2 regions of the Bacillus sp. 01N45 genome follow, and region 2 is predicted to be linked to the other one. Evidence: riboswitches for the same ligand, from Rfam matches in the RefSeq annotation. Region 2 holds a riboswitch; the other holds the start of a gene.
What was found. A riboswitch is a leader RNA that binds a small molecule or an ion and turns the genes downstream of it on or off. The one in region 2 is predicted to bind cyclic di-AMP.
Positions count from the first base shown of each region.

Region 1: it holds a riboswitch for cyclic di-AMP, as region 2 does, so the genes downstream of both, AC1DMU_RS14415 (APC family permease) here and AC1DMU_RS18725 (hypothetical protein) in region 2, are expected to answer to the same signal.

Region 1 is NZ_JBFTQW010000005.1:294,810-302,810, reverse strand. It holds gene AC1DMU_RS14440 (Nramp family divalent metal transporter) at 1-920, opposite strand, end outside; gene trhO (oxygen-dependent tRNA uridine(34) hydroxylase TrhO) at 1,412-2,371, shown strand; gene AC1DMU_RS14430 (hypothetical protein) at 2,580-4,055, opposite strand; gene panE (2-dehydropantoate 2-reductase) at 4,231-5,175, shown strand; gene AC1DMU_RS14420 (hypothetical protein) at 5,230-5,358, opposite strand; cyclic di-AMP (ydaO/yuaA leader) riboswitch at 5,498-5,644, shown strand; gene AC1DMU_RS14415 (APC family permease) at 5,789-7,615, shown strand.
Region 2 is NZ_JBFTQW010000007.1:294,373-302,373, reverse strand. It holds gene tenI (thiazole tautomerase TenI) at 1-457, shown strand, start outside; gene thiO (glycine oxidase ThiO) at 450-1,559, shown strand; gene thiS (sulfur carrier protein ThiS) at 1,575-1,778, shown strand; gene thiG (thiazole synthase) at 1,781-2,551, shown strand; gene thiF (thiazole biosynthesis adenylyltransferase ThiF) at 2,544-3,563, shown strand; gene thiD (bifunctional hydroxymethylpyrimidine kinase/phosphomethylpyrimidine kinase) at 3,570-4,391, shown strand; cyclic di-AMP (ydaO/yuaA leader) riboswitch at 4,477-4,624, shown strand; gene AC1DMU_RS18725 (hypothetical protein) at 4,718-5,104, shown strand; gene AC1DMU_RS18720 (hypothetical protein) at 5,119-5,349, shown strand; cyclic di-AMP (ydaO/yuaA leader) riboswitch at 5,608-5,753, shown strand; gene AC1DMU_RS18715 (SipW-dependent-type signal peptide-containing protein) at 5,850-5,954, shown strand; gene kdpF (K(+)-transporting ATPase subunit F) at 5,951-6,031, shown strand; gene kdpA (potassium-transporting ATPase subunit KdpA) at 6,051-7,718, shown strand; gene kdpB (potassium-transporting ATPase subunit KdpB) at 7,732-8,001, shown strand, end outside.

The DNA of each region.
Region 1 (8,001 bases), on a different contig from region 2:
GATACAGGGCCGACTAAAGTACTGAACTGGTTAAAAGCAACATCGAGATCTTCGACATGTAAGCCGTTTTTAAAGAATAGTGCAGCCGCAACAATTAACATACTTGCATTAATTGCTCCAGCGATAACCATTGCGATAATGATATCAATAAACTCGAAACGGAAAATTTTTTTCTTTTGTTCATCAGTTGTTCCGACCACGCGGCGTTGTGTCAATGCAGAATGTAAATAGATTGCATGTGGCATAACTGTCGCACCTAATATCCCTGCTGCAAGTAATATACTGTCTACACCTTGGAATTTTGGAATAAATAGTCCTGAAAGAAGGGGACTTAATTCTGGTTTTGCATAAAAAACTTGAATCCCAAATGCTATTACTACGATAAAAATCATCCCTGTAATAATAGCTTCTAGTGGGCGAAATCCTCTGCGTTGAAACTCAAGAATAATAAATGATCCGACTGCTGTAATTAAAGCAGCTGGTAACATCGGAATTCCAAATAATAAATACAATCCGAGTGCTGCCCCGATAAATTCCGCTAAATCTGTAGCCATAATAACGAGTTCACCTTGAATCCATAAGCCAATAGACACAGGTTTTGGAAAGTGTTCGCGAGCAATTTCAGGTAAATTATTTCCCGTAGCAATTCCTAATTTAGCTGATAAAGTTTGAATTAATACTGCCATTAAGTTAGACGCGAATATAACCCATAATAGTAAATATCCATATTGTGAACCAGCTGCGATATTTGTAGCAAAGTTACCAGGGTCAATATAAGCTACGGATGCGATAAAAGCGGGTCCTAAAAACGGTAACAGTCTTTTCCACCCTTTCGTTTCTCCACTTAAAGCTAAGTGTGCTGATTGAACAGTTGTACTTTGAGAAGGGACTTGTTCATCTTTTGATATATCTTTATTCATAGTAGTTTTCCCCTTTGAAATGTTAACTTGATGAAATTATTGTAAGTATTCTTATTGTTTATTTCAATACATTTAAATGTATCAGATGATATTTTTATTTGAACACAAATGTTTCCTTAGTGCAAATTATATGCCTTGCTGCAATGGATGGTGTTGTGTTATAAAAAAATGGGAGTTTATGGTGTGATTACATGGGGAAACATAATGAATTAAAGGGCTAATTTTGAAATTTATGTGAACATAGAGCCTATATTACAGCATATTAATTGATGGAAATGAAATTGTATGATATATAATATATTGGGATTACAACATAACCATAGTGTTTTGTGATGTAATCTTGTTTTTATTTTCGTTAACTTATAGAAAAAATTGTAAATAGAAGAAAATAGGCTAAGTACAATTTAGTATGTATTTTCTTATTATATATGTTTTGATATGAACGTTAACTTATACATGATTTTAAAATTTAGATAGGTGGTAGAAATAAATTGGCAACTACAAAACCATATAGAGTATTACTATATTACATGTACACAACAATTGAAAATCCAGAAGAATTTGCTGAACAGCATTTAGAATTTTGTAAATCACTTGAGTTAAAAGGAAGAATTCTTGTAGCGACAGAAGGAATTAACGGAACTTGTTCTGGAACTGTTGAGCAAACAGAGAAATACATGGAAGCAATGAACAATGATCCACGTTTTGCTGGAATCGTTTTTAAAATTGATGAGGCAGATGAACATGCATTTAAGAAAATGCACGTACGCCCTCGTCCAGAGTTAGTTACACTTCGTCTAGAAGACGACATTAATCCGAAAGAAATAACTGGTAAATATTTAGAGCCAACAGAATTCTATGAGGCAATGAAACAAGAAGATACAGTTATCATTGATGCACGAAATGATTATGAGTTTGATCTAGGTCACTTTAAAGGTGCGATTAAACCGGATATTGAATCATTCCGTGAGTTGCCAGATTGGATTAGAGAAAACAAAGAAACACTTGAAGGTAAAAAGATTTTAACATACTGTACAGGCGGAATTCGTTGTGAGAAGTTTTCTGGTTGGTTAGTTCGTGAAGGTTACGAAGATGTAGGTCAGCTTCACGGCGGTATTGTAACGTACGGAAAAGACCCAGAAGTACAAGGTGAGCTTTGGGATGGACAATGTTACGTGTTCGATGAGCGTATCTCTGTACCAGTAAACCAAAAAGAGCATGTTATCGTTGGTAAAGACCACTTTACAGGTGAACCTTGTGAGCGCTATGTAAACTGTGCAAATCCAGAATGTAATAAGAAAATTTTATGTTCTGAAGAAAACGAAGCGAAACATTTACGTGCATGTTCTCATGAATGTCGTGTACACCCACGTAATCGTTATATCGTTCAACACGAATTAACTGAAGAGCAAGTAGCTGCTGCATTAGAGAAAATCGAAGCAGGGAAGTAAGCTAAATTATTGTAATAAAAAAGTACTCCAAATTTTATTTTGGAGTACTTTTTTTACTATGTGTTTTTTATCAGTTTTTGTCGGTAAGTCGATATATCTTAAAAATCGCTGATATAATTTGAGTTGCGCCGATATATTCGAAAAATCGCTGATAAAAATTTCATTTACTGAAGCGTACCACATATTTGTAATTTGAAAATAACTTTCTTTACTTCCTATCATCTTTCTCTTTAACAGCAGAAAGTACAGTTTGTTTTACCCATGATTTTCTTCGTTTATGTTGTAGACTCCATTGGTATAAACTTTGCGCACCTAAAATAAGTGAAATGACTATGCCGCTAATTGCTATTAAAAGCGCGAAAAATTCAAGTGGAGACGAGATTTTGTTTGAATCGGTGTTTCTTAAAAGATCAATCATAGTAAACCCTAACATTTGGCCTACTACAGAGTAGAGCGTTAAAATTAATAGTAAAAGGCTATCTTTTTTAGAAGCGACATTTTCTTGATATTTAAACAAACTATCAAGATTTTGTTTTGCATTCGAGTATAGTACTTCAATGTTAAATAGATTTCTTAAGCGGAAGAAAATATCTTCACTCTGTGATTGGGATACTAACTCTAAAGAGAAGTAATTTGCTGTAAATGAATTGATTGAATAAATTAATTTCTCTATTTCATTTGTATCTTGTTCAATGTTAAGTTCAGCATAAGCGTTTGCCATTTTTAATAAAACAACTTTATGAAATAGATTTAATAACAAAGCGTAATAAAACTCCCCGTACATTTGACTAGCAAGTTTAGCGATTGCTTGCTCACCTTCATTTGTTATACATGTAAAAATATGTTCTTCCATAACAAAGTAGCGATTAGGAGCCCATCTTTGATAAGAATGTTTTGTTAAATAATCTTGAATATAAGGGATGTTATTTGCGCTAATATACGGATTGCCATCGTCTGTTAATCCGGAAAGACTGGAAGTTCGGTATACATCGATTATATGAAGGTCTGACTCTTTATTCACGGATAATAAAGTTTGTACATACATTCTTTGGTCTTCAAAGAAAGGAAAGGTTTGAAAGTAAGAGCTCCGCAATCTCTTTTTCTCAAAGAAGTCTGTTACACCATGAAATAAATCACCGAATATAAGTTTTTCCACTTGTGAGTATTGTTTTCCGTTACATTCAATACAAATAGTCTCGTTTGTATCATTTTTAGTCTCAAGTACACGGAAGCGGGCGGCGAATTCGATTGCTTCTGATAATGTCATGTTTGGAGCGGTTTCTACTTCTGTCCGAATTGTTAAGAAGCCAAGCTCATAAGGGCAAAGTGTTACATCAATAGAATGAATCTTGAATGGAACAGAAATCAAATTTGTTGTTAAATGTCCAGTTAAGTTAAGGTCTTTAGAATAGCGTTGTAATCCTTTTTGATGCTCTGAGTGAGGAAATAGAATTTTATTTGTAAATGAAAGATAGTATGCTTCCATATTTTGATGTGAAACTTGAAACTTTCCGTAGTATGTATTTTCATTTTCAAGATGATCGAGTCGAAAAGGACGGAAATCATTTTTCTGTAAGAAAGGGAACATATTTTGTTCATATCCAGTTTTAAAAGAAAACGGGAATATAAATTGAAATATAGCTGTTGTCACATCTTTTTCCTCGATTGTTTGTATTGCCTCCATTTACATTGTTTCCTTTCCATATATGCTATAAAAACAACATACCCAAATTTATTTGAAAATAACCACTGTTTTATACTCGATTAAGAATGAAAATTCAGCTTATTTAGTAGGGGACATGTATAATGTTATGTATATTAAATGTTATAAAATTGTATTTTGAAAAGGGGGATGTTGTATGCGTATTTTAGTATTAGGAGCTGGTGGCGTCGGAGGCTTTTTTGGAGGTCGATTAGTCGAAAAAGGAGAAGATGTTACGTTTCTTGTCCGCAGTAAAAGAAAACAGCAATTAGAGGAAAGGGGACTTGTTATTCGTAGTGTTAACGGGGATTTTTCCTTCCAACCGAAATTAATAACGAAAGAAGATCGAACTTCTCCGTTTGACGTTATTTTATTTTCAACAAAAGCGTATCACTTAAACGAGGCGATTCAAGATTTGAAGCCGTTTGTAGGTGAAAATACTGTCATCATTCCATTGTTAAATGGTATTGCTCATTTATCACTATTACAAAAGGAATTCGGCGTGGAAAAAGTAATTGGCGGTTTATGCTTTATCGAGACGACGTTAAACGATCAAGGAGAGATTGTACAAACGAGTGTTGCCAACAGACTTGTATTTGGAGAAATGAAGTCTCAAGATTCAGAGAGAATAAAGCATATTTCTAAAGCATTTGCAGGTACGAAATCTAGTTTTGTTTTAAGTGAAAATATTATGCAAGATATGTGGCATAAATATTTATTTATTACTGTAATGTCGGGTGTGACGACATTAATGCGTGCAGCGATAGGACCGATTCGCGAAAGTGAAGGTGGACGCGATTTTATCCAAAACTTATTTGAAGAATGTGTGCAAATCATGAGATCTATGAAAGCTCCAGTTAAGGATGGAATTGCCCAAGAACATATGAAAAAAATTGATAAAATTTCGTATGATATGAAGTCATCGATGCAGCGTGATATGGAAAAAGGTTCGTTCGTTGAAGGCGAGCACATACAAGGATACTTACTAGATGTAGCGGAACAATTTTCTATAGAAGCACCATTATTAGGGGCAGTATATCAAAATTTGAAAGTGTATGAAGAAATGACCTTTAACAGATCAGCAATACAATTGGATGTATGAAAAAATAAAAAAGAAAGCAATATATAAGTGTATTGCTTTCTTTTTTATGACAAATTATTTATTTCTTTTCGTTCTATCTGTCAAATTTATTTCCTGTTCACGTTTACCGTATAATTGATTAATTTCATTTGCTAATGCATCTAAATAGGAATCGGAAAAAATAGGCTTCTTTTCTTTAGACATATGAGTCTCCTTTATCGATTTTTTAGTATTCATTATGTATATTTACCAGCGGATTATGCGCAATCATTTAAATTTTTTCTTTTTAAAAATTTTTGTTTACATTTTGAAAATAAAGGAGTATTATAATCCACAGTTTCAATTTTCTAAATCGCTGAAACCGCATGGTGCGGGGGACCCGTTCTTATGGATTAGTACTTAATCCAATGGGGTGAATCCTTGAAAAAGGTAGGGCTACTCATAGGCCCGAATCCGACAGCTAACCTCGTAAGCGTTATATTGAGAAGGAAGGTGGAGCTTGTGCGACAAAAAAAATAATGTCTACAAGTCTATTTCGTTATGGCTTGTAGACATTTTTTGTTTTCTGAAGAAATCGTTTACCCGCTGTAACTAGCAGAAAAGTTCGTACAAAATTATTGGAGAGTGGACAGCAGTGGTTTCATCAATCAAAAGGTTTTTAATTGGAAGGCCGTTAAAATCAACTGAGTTAGGAGAGCAAAAGCTTAATAAAACGAAGGCGTTAGCTATTTTATCTTCTGACGCATTGTCATCGGTCGCATACGGACCAGAGCAAATATTAATCGCACTAGCAGGCCTAGGAGCAGTAGCTTATTGGTATTCTATTCCTATCGCTGTTGGGGTATTAGTATTATTGACAGCCCTTATTTTATCTTATCGACAAATTATTTTTGCTTATCCGCACGGCGGGGGCGCATACGTAGTATCAAAAGAAAATTTAGGGATGAATCCAGGGCTAATAGCTGGAGGATCTTTATTAGTCGATTATATTTTAACTGTTGCAGTAAGTGTATCAGCAGGTACAGATGCGCTTACATCAGCTTTCCCTAGTTTACATGCACATAATGTAATCATTGCGATTATATTTGTTATATTGATTACTATTTTAAATTTAAGAGGGGTAACGGAATCAGCTTCCGTTTTAGCATATCCTGTTTATTTATTCGTTTTAGCACTATTTATATTAATTGGTGTAGGTATTTATAATATTATAACTGGTCAAGTTTCACCGACATTACATTCACCGATTGGAACACCAGTTGCAGGAATTAGTTTGTTTTTACTGTTACGAGCATTTGCTTCAGGAAGCTCTGCTTTAACGGGTGTTGAGGCAATATCTAACGCAATTCCAAACTTTAAGGATCCTGCACCTAACAATGCAGCGAAAACATTGCTCGCAATGGGTGCATTACTTGCAGTTTTATTTTCAGGAATTGTTTTCTTAGCTTATTATTACGGAATTAATCCAAGTAAGGAAGTAACAGTTGTTTCACAAATTGCTGAACAAACTTTTGGACGTAATTTCATGTACTATTTTATACAGGGTACAACTGCTTTAATATTAATTCTTGCTGCTAACACAGGGTATTCTGCATTCCCGCTATTAGCAGTTAACCTTGCAAAAGACAAATTCATACCGAGAATGTTTACGATTAGAGGAGACCGCCTAGGTTACTCAAACGGTATTATTATACTTGGAATTGCTTCGATTATTTTAATTGTAGCTTTCCAAGGGCAAACAGAACATTTAATTCCGTTATATGCAGTAGGCGTATTTATTCCGTTTACACTCTCTCAAACGGGGATGGTATTAAAATGGCTTCGTGAAAAACCTGAAGGATGGGCTTTGAGATTAACGGTCAATTTAATTGGTGCAGTCATTAGTTTTATTGTAATGAGTATGTTCTTTTTAACTAAGTTCGCACAAGTTTGGTCAATCCTTATTTTCTTACCTGCCATCATCTTCTTGTTCCATAGAATTAAGAAGCATTACGATGCAGTGGGTGATCAATTAAGTTTAAAAACTTGTGAGCCACTTGTTCCAATTGAGGGAAATGTAATTGTTGTTCCTGTAGCTGGTATGACGCATGTAGTAGAAAATTCATTGAACTATGCGAAGGCTCTTTCAGCAGATCAAGTTATTGCTGTATATGTTGCTTTTGACAGAGAAGAGGAAAAGAAATTTGAAGAGAAATGGAAGAAGTGGCAACCTGAAGTAAGGCTTGTTACCTTACATTCTCATTATAGAAGTATTATTCAGCCACTAACAAAGTTTATTGATACAGTACAATATAAAGCGAGTGAGTCAAATTACCGAGTTACTGTAGTTATACCACAGTTCATTCCGAAAAAAGGTTGGCATAACATTCTTCATAATCAGTCTAGTTTACTCATTCGTGCGTATTTACTCTATAAACGAAATGTTGTTATTACGACAGTTCCATATCATTTGAAAAAGTAAGAAGATTTTTTAAGGATAGCTTTACGAAAGTGAAGCTATCCTTTTTGTGTATACACTATGCATAATTGCATACGGGTCTGGAAGATATATCAATATAATTTTTGTATCTATGAATAAGTAGAGGTTTTTGTTGTGATATATGGATATTTCAATTGAAAAAGTGAAGTGGATTATATTTTGAAATAAGGACAGGAAAGCTTGAAAATAAAGGGAATGAAAATACTTCTTTACGTTATATAAATAGCTGTGTTTAAATGACCTTACAGTACAAAACTTACATGAAAACAAAACGGAATTTCATATTTACGTACGTTATTTAGTTTAAAATGAATAATATTTTTATGTAATATATTCACTGTGTGAATGTGAGAATGGCTATAAAATAG
Region 2 (8,001 bases):
CTTTCCAGCATCGAAGATAGTAATAAATGATCGAATTGATATTGCTATTTTATTAAACATTCCGCGCGTGCAGCTCGGATATCGAAGCGCAAATGTAAGGTCAGTGAAAGAAAAGTTTTCTTATTTGCATGTCGGCTATTCTGTACATTCTTTAGAAGAGGCGATCGATGCATTTAAGAATGGAGCGGATTCACTCGTCTATGGTCATGTATTTCCGACAGATTGTAAAAAAGGTGTACCAGCGAGAGGGCTTGAAGAGCTTTCAGACATTGCAAAGTGTTTATCCATACCGATTACAGCAATTGGAGGAATCACCACGGAAAACACTAGGGATGTTCTTGCTAACGGTGTCAGTGGTATTGCTGTTATGTCTGGGATTATAAGTAGTAGTAACCCGTATAGCAAAGCGAAATCTTATAAGGAATCAATAAGAAAGTGGGCGGAAAAACATGTGTAAGAAGTATGATGTAGCAATAATTGGCGGTGGTGTAATTGGTAGTTCAGTTGCACACTTTCTAGCAGAAAGAGGGCATAAAGTAGCGATTATAGAGAAGCAAAGAATCGCATCTGAAGCTTCGAAAGCAGCTGCTGGTTTACTCGGGGTTCAGGCAGAATGGGATGCATATGACCCGTTATTTGAACTTGCTAGAGAAAGCCGTGCTATATTTCCACAACTTGCAGCAGTTTTACGTGAAAAAACAGGCATCGATATTGGGTATGAAGAGAAAGGCATTTATCGCATTGCCCAAAATGAAGATGAGAAGGAAAGAATTCTTCACATTATGGATTGGCAGCAGAAAACAGGTGAAGATTCTTATTTTCTAACGGGAGACCTTTTACGAGAGAAAGAGCCGTTTCTATCGGAGTCAATTATAGGTGCTGTATATTATCCAAAAGACGGTCATGTTATTGCACCGGAGCTTACGAAAGCATTCGCACATTCCGCATCAATTTCGGGTGCTGATATATATGAACAGACAGAAGTGTTTGATATTCGTATTGAAAATAATAAAGTGACTGGGATTGTTACAAGCGAAGGTATTATCGCGTGCGAGAAGATTGTGATTGCGGGCGGTTCATGGAGCACGAAGTTACTAGGTTATTTTCACCGCGAATGGGGTACATATCCAGTTAAAGGAGAAGTAGTAGCGGTAAGAAGTAGAAAACCACTTTTAAAGGCGCCTATTTTCCAAGAAAGATTTTACATTGCCCCAAAGCGTGGTGGACGTTACGTAATTGGAGCAACGATGAAGCCTCATACGTTTAATAAAACAGTGCAACCAGAAAGTATTACTTCTATATTAGAGCGTGCTTATACAATATTGCCAGCTTTAAAAGAAGCAGAGTGGGAAAGCACATGGGCAGGATTAAGGCCACAATCAAATCACGAAGCTCCTTATATGGGAGAGCATGAAGAAATAAAAGGTCTATATGCTTGTACTGGACATTATCGAAATGGCATTTTATTAAGCCCGGTTTCTGGTCAGTATATAGCTGATTTAATAGAAGGAAAGCAGGAGAATCACTTGCTAGATTCATTGCTTTCTAAACCGGTTTAGAAAGGGGATGGAAGTTTGAATTTAAAAATTAATGGTAATCAAATAAAAGTGCCAGAGAGTGTAAAAACAGTAGCTGAGCTACTTACACATTTAGAATTAGATAACAGAATTGTAGTAGTAGAGCGTAATAAAGATATTTTACAAAAAGATGATCATGCAGATACATCTGTTTTTGATGGAGACCAAATTGAGATTGTAACTTTCGTAGGAGGCGGTTGATTATGTTAAACATTGGACCATTTTCATTTCATTCTAGACTTTTATTAGGAACAGGAAAATTCCCTGATTTTGATGTACAGCAAAAGGCAATCGATGTATCTGAGGCTGAGGTTTTAACGTTCGCAGTACGTCGTATGGATATATTTGATGCAAAGCAGCCTAATTTATTAGAGAAACTTGATGTGAAAAAATATAAGTTATTACCGAATACAGCTGGAGCAAAAAATGCTGAAGAAGCTGTTCGTATTGCAAAACTAGCAAAAGCTTCGGGGCTTTGCGATATGATTAAAGTGGAAGTTATTGGTGATGATAGAACGTTATTACCTGATCCAGTAGAAACGTTAAAGGCATCTGAAATGTTACTAGAAGAAGGATTTATCGTTCTTCCGTATACATCTGATGATGTTGTATTAGCACGTAAATTACAAGAACTAGGTGTGCATGCAATTATGCCAGGAGCATCACCAATCGGTTCAGGACTTGGTATTGTAAATCCGTTAAATTTAAGTTTCATTATTGAACAAGCGACAGTGCCAGTTATCGTTGACGCTGGTATTGGTAGCCCGGCTGATGCGGCATTTGCGATGGAATTAGGAGCGGATGGTGTGTTATTAAATACTGCTGTATCGGGAGCAAAAGATCCAATAAAAATGGCACAAGCAATGAAATTAAGTATTGAAGCAGGACGATTAGGATTTGAAGCAGGTCGTATTGCACGTAAACGTTGTGCAACAGCAAGCAGTCCTTTAGAAGGAATGAGCGTAGTTGAATAATCGATATTCTCGCCAAGAATTATTTTCTCCAATTGGAGAAGAGGGGCAACGAAAGATAAGAGAAAAGCATGTACTCATTATCGGTGCAGGTGCATTAGGTAGTGCAAATGCAGAGATGTTTGTAAGAGCAGGTGTTGGCACAGTAACGATTGTTGACCGAGATTATGTCGATTGGAGTAATTTACAAAGGCAACAATTGTACGCAGAGAGTGATGTGGAAAATAATCTTCCAAAGGCTGTAGCGGCAAAAAAACGTCTAGCAGAGATCAATCGTGAAGTAAGAGTAGAGGCTCTCGTTCAAGATGTAACAGCTGAGGAATTAGAAGAACTCGTTACAAAGGTTGACGTAATTATTGATGCAACTGATAATTTCGAAACGCGTTTTATTGTGAATGATATAGCGCAAAAACATTCCATTCCATGGGTTTACGGAGCATGTGTAGGGAGTTACGGCCTTTCTTACACAATTCTTCCTAGTAAAACGCCATGTTTATCTTGTTTATTACAATCGATTCCGCTGGGCGGGGCGACATGTGATACAGCGGGCATTATATCACCTGCTGTATCTCTCGTCGTTTCTCATCAAGTAACGGAAGCTCTTAAATTGTTAGTGGAAGATTATGAATCACTTCGAGATGGACTTGTGTCGTTTGATGTGTGGAAGAATGAATATTCATGTATGAATGTGCAAAAGCTTCGTAAGCATAATTGTCCTTCGTGCGGAGAGAATGCGATATACCCGTATTTAAATAAAGAAAACACATCGAAAACAGCAGTTTTATGCGGGAGAAATACAGTTCAAATTAGACCACCTCATAAAGAGGAAATGGATTTTGAACGATACAAAGAGCTGCTGAATGATCGTGTGCATGATTTAAATGTAAATCCATATTTATTATCATTTTCTGTGGAAGAAAAGAGATTAGTTGCTTTTAAAGATGGTCGTGTACTTGTACATGGAACGAAAGATATAAGCGAAGCAAAAACAATTTATCATCGCTATTTTGGATAGAAAAGGATGAGTGGGATGAAAGTAAATAAAGCTTTAACAATTGCAGGATCTGATAGTGGCGGCGGTGCCGGCATTCAAGCAGATTTAAAAACATTCCAAGAGCTTGGTGTGTATGGGATGACGGCTATTACGGCAATTACTGCTCAAAACACGCTTGGCGTTCAAGGGGTATATCCAGTTTCGTTAGAAGGTATTACGGAACAGTTGAATTCAATTGGTACGGATTTAACACCAGATGCTGTGAAACTAGGAATGTTATTTAGCAGTGAAATTATTCAAATTGTAGCAGAACATATTAATAAATTTGGCTGGAATAATATTGTACTAGATCCTGTTATGATTGCTAAGGGCGGTGCATCATTATTACAACAAGAAGCAGTACAAGCATTAAAAGAATATTTATTACCAGTAGCAACGGTTGTAACACCGAACGTACCTGAAGCAGAAGTGTTAACTGGAATGGAGATTCATAATATTGAAGATAGTAAGGAAGCTGCGAAAGTACTGCATGAATTGGGTGCAAAATATGTGCTTATGAAGGGCGGACATGCAGAGTATCAAGGTAATGAAGTAGTTGATTTACTCTTTAATGGTGAGCAGTTTATCGAATTTAAAAGTGAAAGAATTCCTTCAAAGCAAACGCATGGAAGCGGGTGTACATTTGCTTCAGCGGTTACAGCAGGGCTTGCTAAAGGATACTCAATTGAAGAGGCAGTTCAAGAAGCAAAACAATTTATTAGTATAGCAATTGAAGAGCCGCTGCATATTGGAAGTGGTCATGGACCGACGAATCATTTTGCATATAAAGTGAATAAAACGCGTGTATAAGTAAGTGGAAAGTCAGTTTTGTAACTGGCTTTTTTTCTGTTTACTTTTTCCAACTACAGGAGTAATATATCAGCCAGAATATATTTTTTGTAATACGCTGAGTCCAATTATATGGAGCGGAGGAACCAATTTGTGCAGTGTCACTAGGGGTGAATCTTTCAATTTTGAAAGTAGGGCTACTCTCAAAGTCCGAATCCGACAGCTAACTTCGTAAGCGTCTTGAGAGAGGACGGTGCCATGATGGATACATCACTTCATCGATCTGATTAGTATAGGGGAATATCAATCTATGTTTGAGTTCTTTTATGCTAAGGAGGATGAGGTATATGGAATTAACACTTATTTGTGTTGGGGAAGAAAGCAAGGTAAATAGTTTAAGAGATTTAGTAGCATTTCAACATGAGTTAATTATTTTTACAGCAAATGAAGAGATAGCTGCTGAAGTTAGGAATTGTGGGTTTGATTGGACTTATAGCTGTAGTAAGGCACAAGATTTTACTAGTATTTGTGAGTGTATTAAGAAGGTGATTTTACTAGGGGATGAGCTTCCAATCATTAGTTTCTTCACAGAACACATTCGCTTTTCTTTTCAAGCACCTATTACTGTTGTTACAAAGAATAAACGATATCCAACGAGGCTCTATGAAACAATTGGAGCTACATTTGTCGTGTTTACGAATTGTGATAATATTTCTTTTTTATTTTTTGAATAGGGCGGGGGAAAAAGATGAAGGTGTTGTTACTAGGAGATATAGCGAATCGTTGGGCGGTATCAGTAGAACGAGTTCAAGAATTGGTGGTGCTTGATCCCATTTTTCCGAGGCCCTATATCATATTGCCATCGAAAGATGCTTTATATTTAAAAACAGATGTTATCGAATATGAGCAGCTACATGCAGAATTGTCACAAGTTTATATTCGTGGGAGAAATTTGCGCGCGTTTTTGCGTGGAGAATAAATAGTGAAAAAAAGAGCGAATGCTAAGTGCAACAAGCTATGCACTTCATGTCATTCGCTCTTTTTGTTTCGTATTTAAAAGATCATTTCTGTGAAAAAGAAAGAAAAGACGAGAAAACAGATGAAATAATATTAATAACACTCAATGTAAGCGTTTAAATAGATGGATATTTTCTTATTTTAAGTAATTTGACTCTTTACAAGTTAAATATAGAGGAGTATATTTACTCTCATAAATCATTCATAAAATTTCCAAAAAAACCTAAAATCGCTGAGTTCCAGAAATGGAGCGGGGGAACCAATTTTGTGCATCGTCACTTGGGGTGAATCTTTCAGTTTTGAAAGTAGGGCTACTCTTTAGGCCCGAATCCGACAGCTAACCTCGTAAGCGTTTAGAGAGGAGGTTTACTTTGTGTTGTTCATTTCGAACACTAAGTAGAGCTTAGTGTTCTTTTTTTAATAATTTAATGGTAAATTTTTACAGTAGGGAGAGGGGTAGCTATGTTAGATGTTGTAATGATCGGGATTTTTGTTGTGTTAGTCGCATCGATGGTAAGTCTTGCAAGTTGGTCAGATAAAGTTGTGAAAGAAGGGGAGCAATCATGACGGTTGCCTTATCGGTTATTGTTGCAGCAATTACTGTGTACTTAGTGTATGCATTATTAAATCCAGAAAAGTTTTAATTAGGGGGAATCATTCATTATGATTTGGGTCGCAGTTGTTATTACAATGCTGTTGTTTATTCTTGTGGCAAAGCCAATGGGGATTTATTTAGAGAAAGCCTTTCAAGGTAGTAAAAAGTTAGATAAAGTATTCGGGCCTTTTGAAAAACTTATTTTTAAAATTACGGGTGTAAAAGAATACAATCAAACGTGGAAACAGTACGCATTGTCATTAGTTTTATTAAATGGATTTATGATTGTTGTCGTATATTTCATTTTCAGACTACAAGGAGTATTGCCATTAAATCCAGCGCATATTGAAGGGATGGAGCCTACGCTTGCTTTTAATACAGCAATTAGTTTTATGGCTGATACAAACTTACAGCATTATAGCGGTGAAAATGGTTTATCTTATTTATCACAATTAATCGGAATTACATTTTTAATGTTTGCAGCACCAGCAACGACTTTAGCACTTGTAATGGCGTTTATAAGAGGGCTTGCTGGGAAGGAACTCGGTAACTTTTTCGTTGATTTTACGAGAGCTTTAACGAGAGTATTTCTTCCTATTGCGTTTGTTGCAGCGCTAATCTTTGTCGCACTTGGTGTACCACAAACGTTAGACGGGGCAGTTACAGCACAAACAATTGATGGGGCAAAGCAAAGTATATTACGTGGGCCTGTTGCATCATTCGTGTCCATTAAGGAACTCGGAAATAACGGCGGTGGATTTTTCGGAGCAAACTCTACACATCCTTTCGAAAATCCAGGGCAAATGAGTAATATTTTACAAATGATGCTTATGATGTTATTGCCAACAGCACTTCCATTTACGTACGGACGAATGGTAGGAAATAAAAAACAAGGTCGTATCCTTTTCGTATCACTATTCATGGTGTTTTTACTAGGATTTATAACGATTACTACATCTGAATTACATGGGAATCCAGCGTTAAATGGAATGGGCATCGAACATGTACAAGGGAGTACAGAAGGAAAAGAAGTACGATTTGGAACAGTATTTTCTTCCCTATACGCAACAGTGACGACAGCTGCTGAAACAGGAGCCGTTAATACGATGCATGATACGTTAACACCAATTGGCGGGTTAGTACCACTCGTAAATATGATGTTAAACACAGTGTACGGCGGCGTTGGGGCAGGTTTTGTGAACATTATTATGTATGCGATTATCGCAGTCTTTATATCTGGATTGATGGTTGGACGGACACCAGAGTTTTTAGGTAAGAAAATTGAAGGTAAGGAAATGAAATTAATTGCGGTAACGATACTATTTCATCCACTGCTTATTTTAGGGTTTTCAGCATTAGCTCTTTCAACAAGTTTAGGAACGGATGCCATTTCTCATTCTGGTTTCCATGGTTTAACGCAAGTGGTATATGAATACACATCGTCAGCTGCGAATAACGGATCTGGATTTGAAGGGTTAGCGGATAATACACCGTTTTGGAATATTACAACTGGCTTAGTTATGTTTTTAGGGCGCTATTTCAGTTTAATTACGATGCTAGCTGTTGCAGCTTCATTGAAAGAAAAGACGGTAGTACCAGAAACAGTCGGAACGTTCCGTACGGATAATAGTTTATTTGGCGGCATTTTCATCGGAACAATTGTAATTGTCGGTGCATTAACATTCTTCCCGATGTTAGTACTCGGCCCAATTGCAGAATTTCTTACATTGAAGTAATGGAGGGTAAATGATGAGACCGGTAGTAGTAAAAGAAAAGAGAGTAAATGAGTCACAAATACATGCTGTAGAAGATGAAGTTAGACAAGCGAAAACGATGGATCGTGATATCGTGAAACATGCGATGAAACAATCCTTTGCGAAATTGAATCCGAAAGTCATGATAAAGAATTCGATTATGTTTGTTGTAGAAATTGGATTTATCATTACGTTCATTTTATCGTTTCTTCCAAGTCGTTCTAGTAGTGTACCAGGATGGTTTAATATAACAGTTTCTCTCATT